Regions from separate parts of the Oleiphilus sp. HI0043 genome, predicted to be linked through region 2. Evidence: predicted binding sites of a transcription regulator. Region 2 holds the regulator's gene; the other holds the start of a gene.
The links. Region 2 encodes sigma-54, which starts transcription at its own class of promoters, with help from an activator protein. Its sites were predicted from a motif close to TGGCACNNNNNTTGCTNT; they were not measured.
Positions count from the first base shown of each region.

Region 1: glnK (P-II family nitrogen regulator) is a predicted target of sigma-54. The motif match lies at 1,683-1,700, and genes of this name have one in related genera.

Region 1 covers NZ_LWEY01001145.1:33,721-38,452, reverse strand. The annotation lists gene A3729_RS13050 (ammonium transporter) at 1-1,157, opposite strand, end outside; gene glnK (P-II family nitrogen regulator) at 1,225-1,563, opposite strand; gene A3729_RS13040 (hypothetical protein) at 1,703-1,999, shown strand; gene A3729_RS13035 (accessory factor UbiK family protein) at 1,992-2,240, shown strand; gene A3729_RS13030 (YifB family Mg chelatase-like AAA ATPase) at 2,435-3,946, shown strand; gene A3729_RS13025 (GlxA family transcriptional regulator) at 4,117-4,732, shown strand, end outside.
Region 2 covers NZ_LWEY01001489.1:28,030-32,761, forward strand. The annotation lists gene lptC (LPS export ABC transporter periplasmic protein LptC) at 1-556, shown strand, start outside; gene lptA (lipopolysaccharide transport periplasmic protein LptA) at 540-1,148, shown strand; gene lptB (LPS export ABC transporter ATP-binding protein) at 1,161-1,886, shown strand; gene A3729_RS21325 (RNA polymerase factor sigma-54) at 2,197-3,741, shown strand; gene hpf (ribosome hibernation-promoting factor, HPF/YfiA family) at 3,844-4,152, shown strand; gene ptsN (PTS IIA-like nitrogen regulatory protein PtsN) at 4,179-4,640, shown strand; gene rapZ (RNase adapter RapZ) at 4,683-4,732, shown strand, end outside.

The DNA of each region.
Region 1 (4,732 bases), on a different contig from region 2:
AGAACGCCCCAAACAATCAAGCTACATACGAATACCCAAACAAAGATCGTTAGTGCACCAACCAGCTGGCCAGCGAATGTAGCGTCAGCGTCTGATAGAAGTACTGCGAAGATACCCCATAGACCTACTACACCGTGTACCGAGATTGCACCAACAGGATCGTCAAGCTTAAGCTTATCAAGTGTTACGATTGAGAATACTACGATAACACCACCGATCGCACCAATGATCGTTGCTAGTAGTGGAGAAGGATCAGCAGGCTCTGCAGTGATCGCAACCAAACCTGCTAGTGCGCCGTTCAATGCCATTGTAAGGTCAGCCTTACCGAATAGAATACGTGCAACGATCAATGCAGCGATCAAACCACCTGCCGCAGCAGCGTTAGTGTTCAAGAATACGCTTGCTACTTCGTTAGCTACTTCGATACCACCCAGTTTAAGAGTAGAACCACCGTTGAAACCGAACCAGCCCATCCACAGGATGAATGTACCTAGCGTTGCTAGAGGAAGGTTCGCACCTGGGATAGCGTTAACCTGACCGTTAGCACCGTACTTGCCTTTACGAGCACCTAGCATGATAACACCAGCCAATGCTGCTGCAGCACCTGCCATGTGAACGATACCTGAACCAGCGTAATCGCTATAGCTACTGAGGTCGTACATACCGAACACAGAGTTACCACCCCAAGTCCAGCCACCTTCCATTGGGTAGATGAAACCCGTCATAACAACTGCGAATGCTAGGAAAGCCCAAAGCTTCATACGCTCAGCAACCGCACCCGATACGATAGACATTGCCGTTGCAACGAATACGACCTGGAAGAAGAAGTCAGAAGCGCCTGAGTAAACAGAGTCACCGCCGAAGCCGTTTTCAGCAGAATCTGCTAGAGCTTGAGCAACGTCTATAGTTGCAACGCTGTCAGTACCTGATAGGAAGAAGCCGCCGCCATACATGAACTCGTAACCACAGATTAGGTACATGGTGCATGATACTGCAAACAGTGCAACGTTCTTGGTTAGGATCTCAGTGGTGTTCTTGGCGCGAACCAAGCCTGCTTCCAGCATGGCAAAACCTGCTGCCATCCACATAACTAATGCGCCGCACACCAAGAAATAAAAGGTGTCCATTGCATACTGCAATTCATAAATGTTGTTCATTACGTTTTCCATAAGGAAATCTCCGTACTGTATTCTAAAAAATTAGTTGCTTAGTGATGAATGAGATTTAAACCGCATCAGTGCCGGTTTCACCGGTACGGATTCGAATAACTTGCTCAAGCGGTGAAATGAAAATTTTACCGTCACCAATTTTGCCGGTATTAGCTGCTTTGCTGATAGCTTCAACAACTTGGTCAACCAAGTCGGAACCAATGGCAACTTCAACTTTAACCTTAGGAAGAAAGTCAACAACGTACTCAGCGCCACGGTATAATTCCGTGTGACCTTTCTGACGGCCGAAACCTTTAACTTCAGTTACGGTAATACCTTGTACGCCAATTTCAGACAATGACTCACGTACATCGTCCAGCTTAAATGGTTTGATTATGGCAGTTACGAGTTTCATGGATATCTCCTGTGCTGTCGCTGCAATATTTACTAGTTAAAAAAATGTGTTTTAGTTCTTGTTTGCTATTCAAAATGAAAAACGAATCTCTCATTCGGAATAACAAATCTGATCGGTATATAGCAGGGGGTGTGCCAGTTTGAAAAAAAGCTTATATAACAGTTACATAAGATTAAGTGTTATTGTTGAGTGGTGGTTTTGTTGTGGTCTTGTGGTGCGGGCTTGGATTTGGCGCACCATAATGACGCAATATCTGATGCGGGTTGGCGGCGAGCGCATCTCTTTGGTGATTTTTATAGGGGGAGGATCTGATTATTTGAAAATAGATCTGTCCTTTTTAGGGTTGTGGGTTTCGCTGGCAGGGCGTGTTAGAATAGCTCTTTTGTTTGATGTAGAAAGAATGTCCCAGGCATTCCAAGGAGCGTTTGTTGCTTAGCCCTCAAGAAGTACTTAACACCATCCACGAACAGGTTAGTCAGATATTACCTGACGCCGGAAAGTCGGCTCAAGAGGATCTGACTGCGCAACTGAAAATTCTTATTAATGGTGTCATTTCCAAGCTGGATTTAGTCACTCGTGAGGAGTTTGAGACTCAGCAATTGGTGCTGGAAACAACACGCGCCAAATTGGAACAACTAGAAAAAGATTTTGCTGAATTAGAGAAAAAGTCAGCTTGATTTAATGACGAACAGATGGAACTTGTTCGTTCTTGCACTGTACTTATGCAGTGCTTGCACTACTGAGGGGCATAATGCTGCTGATCTAAAATGGCGCAATAGTTAATACAAAGCGTATTAATGAGGCGCTTTCCGGTCTACCTGATACAGCTCCTTACCTTCTTAAACAGATATGAACTTAGCAAAGGAATGCGATGTCGTTATCTATTATCTATACCCGGGCTCAGCTCGGTGTCGATGCACCTTTGGTGACAGTCGAAACTCATCTCTCAAATGGTTTGCCATCCCTAGCGATTGTTGGGCTTCCAGAAATGGCTGTTCGAGAGAGCAAAGAAAGGGTACGCAGTGCCTTAATCAACTCTGGCTTCGAATTTCCGAATCGGCGTGTGACCATTAACTTGGCGCCTGCAGACTTGCCTAAACAAGGGGGACGATATGATCTGGCAATTGCTATTGGAGTCCTGGCTGCGACAGGTCAAATAGACTCGGAAAAGCTTGGTGAAAGTGAGTTTATTGGTGAGCTGGCCTTAACCGGAGACTTGCGCCCGGTTGCCGGTGTATTACCCACGGCTATTGCCAGCGTAAAAGACGGCCGATGTTTATTTATCCCATATGGTAACGCTGATGAAGGGAAAATGGCTGGCAGCGATACAATTTTCCCCGCACGCCATTTGAGCGAAATTTGCCAGCACCTTAAATCACCCGGTGTTTTGCAAGCCCTTTCTTATGAAGAAATGATTTTGGAAGACGAAAAGCAGCCGGATATGGCTGATATTAAGGGTCAGTTCCAAGCGAGACGTGCTTTGGAGTTGGCAGCAGCTGGACGCCATAACCTATTATTCTACGGCCCTCCAGGGACAGGCAAGAGCATGCTGTCCTCTCGCCTGCCAAGTATTCTGCCACGCTTAAGCAATGCTCAGGCAGTGGAGGTGGCCTCAATCTATTCGCTGGCGGGTATTCCCAGAAAACCGGGCTTGATGATGCAAGCGCCTTTTCGTTCTCCTCACCATACAGCTTCTTCCGTATCGCTCGTTGGTGGTGGCGCACAGCCAAAGCCTGGTGAAATATCCTTATCCCATTATGGTGTATTGTTTTTGGATGAGTTGCCAGAGTATGCACGCTCGGTGCTTGAAGTACTTCGGGAGCCGATTGAAAGTGGGGAGATCAGAATTTCCCGAGCCAGTGCGAGCCTGACATTTCCGGCAGACTTTCAGTTAATTGCAGCAATGAACCCATGCCCTTGTGGCTATAGCGGCCACCCTACAGTGAGTTGTACTGATACCCCCCAGCAGATAAGTAACTATCGGCGGAAGTTGTCGGGCCCCTTATTGGATCGCTTCGATTTGCATGTCGAAGTGGCGAGTCAACCTGCATCGGTTTTACTTGGCAAAGCTCAGGCTAGTGAGTCTTCGAATGAGGTACTGGCTCGCGTGAGCAAAGCCCGAGACGCGCAAATCACCAGGCAGGGCAAGCTTAATAGTGCGCTTGAGGGTGGGGAGATTGCAGAACATTGTGCCATGCAAGACGATATGCGCACTTTTCTGGAGTCCGCCATGGATAGGATGGCTTTGTCGGCAAGGGCGGCTCACCGGATTCTTAAAGTCGCGCGTACTTTGGCAGATTTACAGGAAAGTGAGAGTATTCAAATGCTTCATTTAAGTGAAGCTTTGGCTTACCGGGGTTTGGATAGAAAGTCTGGTAGCTGAGTGCTATGTAAAGAAAAGTCTTTAAAGCTTATGGCGTACAGCTGTGACTTCCATCGCTTTATGAAATTGGCTAAGATGATGGCCTAAACTTACGCATCATAAATAAATAGCCACTTTTGAATGCGTGGTGAAGTGAGCGAAACTGCTGAAGGGAAGTTGAGGAATAGCTAATGATAAAAGCTGCGTTTCTAGTTTATGACCGCGCACTCTTTTCAGGGATAACCAGGCCCTATGAAATTCTGAAGGCCGCTAATGCAATGGCGCGCATGGCGCGGGAATCCAGGCCGCTTGAGCTGCATATGGTTAAGCTCGAAGATAAACAGCCTCAGGTTGCTGGCGATATTCCTTTAAATATCGAAGAGCGTATTGAATCTCTTGGTCATATGGACTGGATCTTTATTCCACCAAATTGGAGAGATCCGGTACATTTATTGAAACGTTATCCCAAGTTGCCAGAGATGTTAAGGCAGCGCTATGAGGAAGGGACTAACTTTATTGCCACAGGGGCCGGTGCCTATTTCTTGGCAGAAGCAGGCCTTTTAGACAAGACCCCTGCTACGACTCACTGGTTCTTTTTTGATAAATTTGAAAAGCGTTACCCTCACGTTGAACTAAAACGCCAGCACTTCATTACTTATGGTAACCGAATTTATTGTGCTGGCAGTATCAACGCGCTGTCAGACTTGGTCTTTCACTTGATTGGCCAGGCCTTTGGTTTGGAAAAACGTCAGTTAGCGGAGCGCCATTTTGCCCATGAAGTAGGCAGCAGCTACGACTTGCCTATGT
Region 2 (4,732 bases):
CCATTACAGACCTTTAATCATTGCCCTAGCCTGCCTTGCACTGGGTCTACTTTTATTTTCTGAAGAAAAGATAAAAGATACCCAAAAAAGCGCATCAGAAGCAGGTACAGACAGGCCCGCTGCATTCGTCGAAGGCGCAAGATTTACGCTATATGATGACAAAGGCTTCTCAACCAACTTACAAAGTAAAAGCGCATTATTTTACGCACAATCTGACCAAATCGATATCGAGCACATTGAGGCGACACTCTCAAATGAACAGGGAGAAATAATTCAACTTAGTGCCAACAATGGTGAAATCCAGCCAGACAGCGATACACTAATGCTTTCCGGAAATGTCATCATCGAGCAGATTATCCCCAGCGATAAAACATGGAGCATTGAAAGCGATCAAATATCGATAGACCGAAAACAGGCCTTTATCTCATCAAACCAAGCCGTTACCATTAGGAAAGATCAAAGCGTCATTCAAGCAACCGGCTTAAACGGCTGGCTTAATGAAAAACGCATTGAACTCCTTAGCAATGTCAGAGGACAGTATGCCTTCAATAAATAGCTTGCTCCGTGCCACCCTGTTAACCCTTTTGCCTGCTTTTTGTTTTGCAATCGACCCGAGCAGTAAACTTCCAATATCCATAGAGTCAGACCAGGCTAGCCTTGACGACCAGAATGGCACGTCAACCTATACCGGCAATGTCATAATCTCCCAAGGTTTATCTCGCCTAGAAGCAGATAATATTTCTGTAAAGGCGACAAATCGCAGCATTACAACCATCCAGGCCTCTGGCCAGCCAGCACACTTTGTACAACAAGTAAGCGCCGATAGCCCGAACACTCATGGCTATGGCAGCTCTATTACTTATATTGCAAAAGACAACTTGTTACGTTTTTCCGGCCAAGCTAAGTTAGTACAACAAGACAACTCCTTTTCAGGTGAAGAAATAGAGTACGACATTGTACGAAGAGCTATACGCGCCAAGGGAGATCAGACCCAAGGGTCTCGAGTTAAAATTCATTACTACCCTAATGCCGAGACCGCATCGGAAAATACTGAAGTGCCACTAATAAAAGGTTCTCCAGAAAACGAAAACAAACTGCCACTCGAACCTGCTCCAAATGCCGAGTCCGGTGCCGAGCAAAAGCAATAGACCTGAGCAACAATGAAAACTTTAAAAGCAGAAAACCTAGCCAAGGCCTATGATAAACGCCAAATAGTTAAAGATGTTTCCCTGACTATCAACAGCGGTGAAGTGATCGGGCTGCTCGGCCCTAACGGTGCTGGTAAAACCACTTGTTTCTATATGATTGTAGGCCTGGTTAAGCATGATAAAGGCAAGATATCAGTTAATGATACCGACCTATCATCCATGGCTATGCATGATAGGGCACGAAACGGTGTCGGCTACCTGCCCCAGGAAGCTTCAATATTTAGAAAGTTAAGTGTTCGAGACAATATCCTGGCGGTACTAGAGATTAGAAAAGATCTTTCTCGCAGCGAAAGGCGACAAAGAATGGAAGCCTTACTCGAAGAGTTTCACATCACTCACATCAAAGATAGTCTTGGCATGGCCTTGTCAGGCGGTGAACGTAGGCGAGTGGAAATAGCCAGAGCTTTAGCAATGGAGCCTGACTTCATTCTACTCGATGAGCCCTTCGCAGGTGTCGACCCAATATCGGTCAACGACATCAAGTCAATCGTCTCTCACCTTAAAAGTAAAAATATCGGCGTACTCATAACCGATCACAACGTTAGAGAAACGCTGGATATTTGTGAAAAAGCCTATATTGTTGGTGATGGCCATATCATTGCTTCAGGAAGTGCTGAAGACATTCTGAATAATGAAAAGGTCAAACAAGTCTACTTGGGCAATCAATTCAAATTATAAGCCAGTGGCTAGTTCATAGCATTCGATTCGAACAGCATATACAAACAATTAAGCATGACTTTCAGCTTAGAAATGAGTAGCATGCAATTTTCACGTCAACAAGACGATAACTTGATCTAAAACAATTATTTGTAGGCTGGTAACGTAAATATACTTTTATTTGTTTCACACTTTGCTATCTTCGCACTACACTTGTGTAAATGAAGTAAATATAAATACGTTTATTCACAGCGACCATTTCCGCAAAATATAATAAGCGACAATACATGATTCAAAATTTAAGTCTTAAGTTGGTGACATCCTCATGAACATGAAGGTTTCTCTCCAATTAAAGCTCGGTCAACAACTGACAATGACACCTCAATTGCAGCAAGCAATCCGCTTGCTACAATTGTCGACTCTTGACCTTCAAAACGAAATACAAGAAGCATTGGAATCTAATCCTATGCTCGAACTCCAGGACGATAACAACGAGCCTGGAAATACAAGTGATAAACAAGAAAATCAGAATGAAAGTCATCAAAATGATGGCAACGAGTACGCCTCTCAGGACAACCAACAAAGCAGTAGTACAGACACCAGTTCGAGCGAAGCACCTGCTAGCAATGAAGCCGACACGCCTAGTGAAGAGTGGTCAGATACTATACCGGAAGATCTGCCTGTTGATACGGCTTGGGATGACATATATACAAACAATGCGCCCAGTGGTCCCGTTCCCGAAGATGACAACAATGCCTTCGAACAAAGAAACGCTGCTACCGAGTCTCTTGCAGATCATCTAGATTGGCAACTTAACCTTACCCCCATGTCTGATCGCGACCGATACATTGCGATGTCATTAATCGACGCAACAGATACAGACGGCTACCTAACGAATACCGTTGAAGAGATACACGAGGGGCTGCACAACTCAGATGACGAAGACCCGGTTGAATTAGATGAAGTTGAAGCCGTCTTAAAACGCGTGCAGCACTTTGATCCACCTGGGGTATTTGCCAAAGACCTGCCCGACTGTTTGCTGCTACAGTTACGCCAGCTACCAAAAGATACGCCCTGGCTACCACAAGCAAAGCTTGTAATCAGCCACTACCTGAACTTATTAGGATCAAGAGACTACGCTCAACTAATGCGACGCAGCCGCCTTAAAGAGCATGAACTGAAAGAGGTTATCTCTCTAATTCAGTCTTTGAACCCTAAACCAGGTGAATCCATTGCTTCTTCCGAGCCTGAGTACATTGTGCCAGATGTCGTCGTAAAGAAAGAAAAAGGACGCTGGAAAGTTGAGCTCAACCCAGAGATTGCGCCAAAAATAAGGGTCAATGCAAATTATGCTTCGTTTATAAAGAGAGCTGACTCCAGTAACGACAACACCTTTATGAAGGATCAACTTCAAGAAGCAAAGTGGTTTATTAAAAGCCTACAAAGTCGTAACGAGACGCTTCTAAAAGTGGCAAGTAAGATAGTAGCTCACCAACAAGGCTTCCTTGACTATGGTGATGAAGCGATGAAGCCGCTGATTTTACATGATATTGCTGAAGCGGTAGAAATGCATGAGTCCACCATATCTCGTGTGACAACACAAAAGTACATGCATACGCCACGAGGCATATTTGAACTCAAATACTTTTTCTCAAGCCACGTCAGCACAACTACTGGCGGAGAGTGCTCGTCAACAGCGATTCGCGCAATTATTAAGAAGTTAATATCAGCAGAAAACCCTAAAAAACCTCTTAGCGATAGCAAGATTGCCGACTTGTTGAAAGAGCAAGGAATTAACGTCGCCCGCCGCACTATCGCAAAATACCGCGAAGCGATGTCGATCCCCCCATCGAACGAAAGAAAAAGATTGGTTTAATACAATATTTGATAACTTGCTGCCTGCAGCAAGTTGATTTGATAAGCGAAAAGTGAGTCAATATTCAACTCTCGCTAAAAATAACGATGATAGGAGAATACTATGCAATTAAATATCACTGGCCATCATGTAGATTTAACTGATGCACTTAAAGAATATGTGAAAACCAAATTGCAAAAGCTAGAGCGCCATATTGGCGGCATTAGCAACGTACAGGTAACCCTTTCTGTATCGAAACAAGCACATATTGCTGAATCAACGCTACATATCGCTGGTGCAGATATCCACGGCCACGCCGAGAACGACGACATGTATGCCGCTATCGACCAGCTAGTTGATAAGCTAGACCGTCAAATTCTTAAGCACAAGGAAAAGAAAGTTGACCGCGCACACGGCGCAGCAGCACGCTAGTTATTAGCGATCTTTAGAGTCGAAAAATGTCTGAAAATAAAATTACTATCGAGGCCATCTTGTCACCGGAGCTAACCCAACGCGGTTTGCCCGGTGGTAGCAAGAAAAAAGTTCTTCAACAGGCTGCACACCTGGTCTCAAAACAATTTCCTCATCTTGATGAAACTGAAATATTTGACAACCTTATTTCTCGTGAACGACTGGGAAGCACGGGAGTTGGGCAAGGAATTGCCATTCCCCACAGCAGACTGGAAAACTGCAAACAAGTTATTGGTTGTCTATTTACACTTGAAAAAAAGATACCTTTTGACTCGATAGATAACGAAGACGTTGATATTCTTTTCGTTTTACTTGTCCCCTCCGAGGCGACGAGCGAGCACCTGGATCTTTTAAGTCAAATTGCAGAGAAGTTCAACAACACTGCTTTTTGCGATAGTTTAAGGGAATCTGCTACAGGCACTGAACTTTATCAGAAAATAATTGCTTAAGACCTACAAACCTTAGAAGCTCAAAATTGCTAGGAACTTCTTATGAAGCTCGTTATTGTCAGTGGCAGATCCGGTTCCGGAAAAAGCACGGC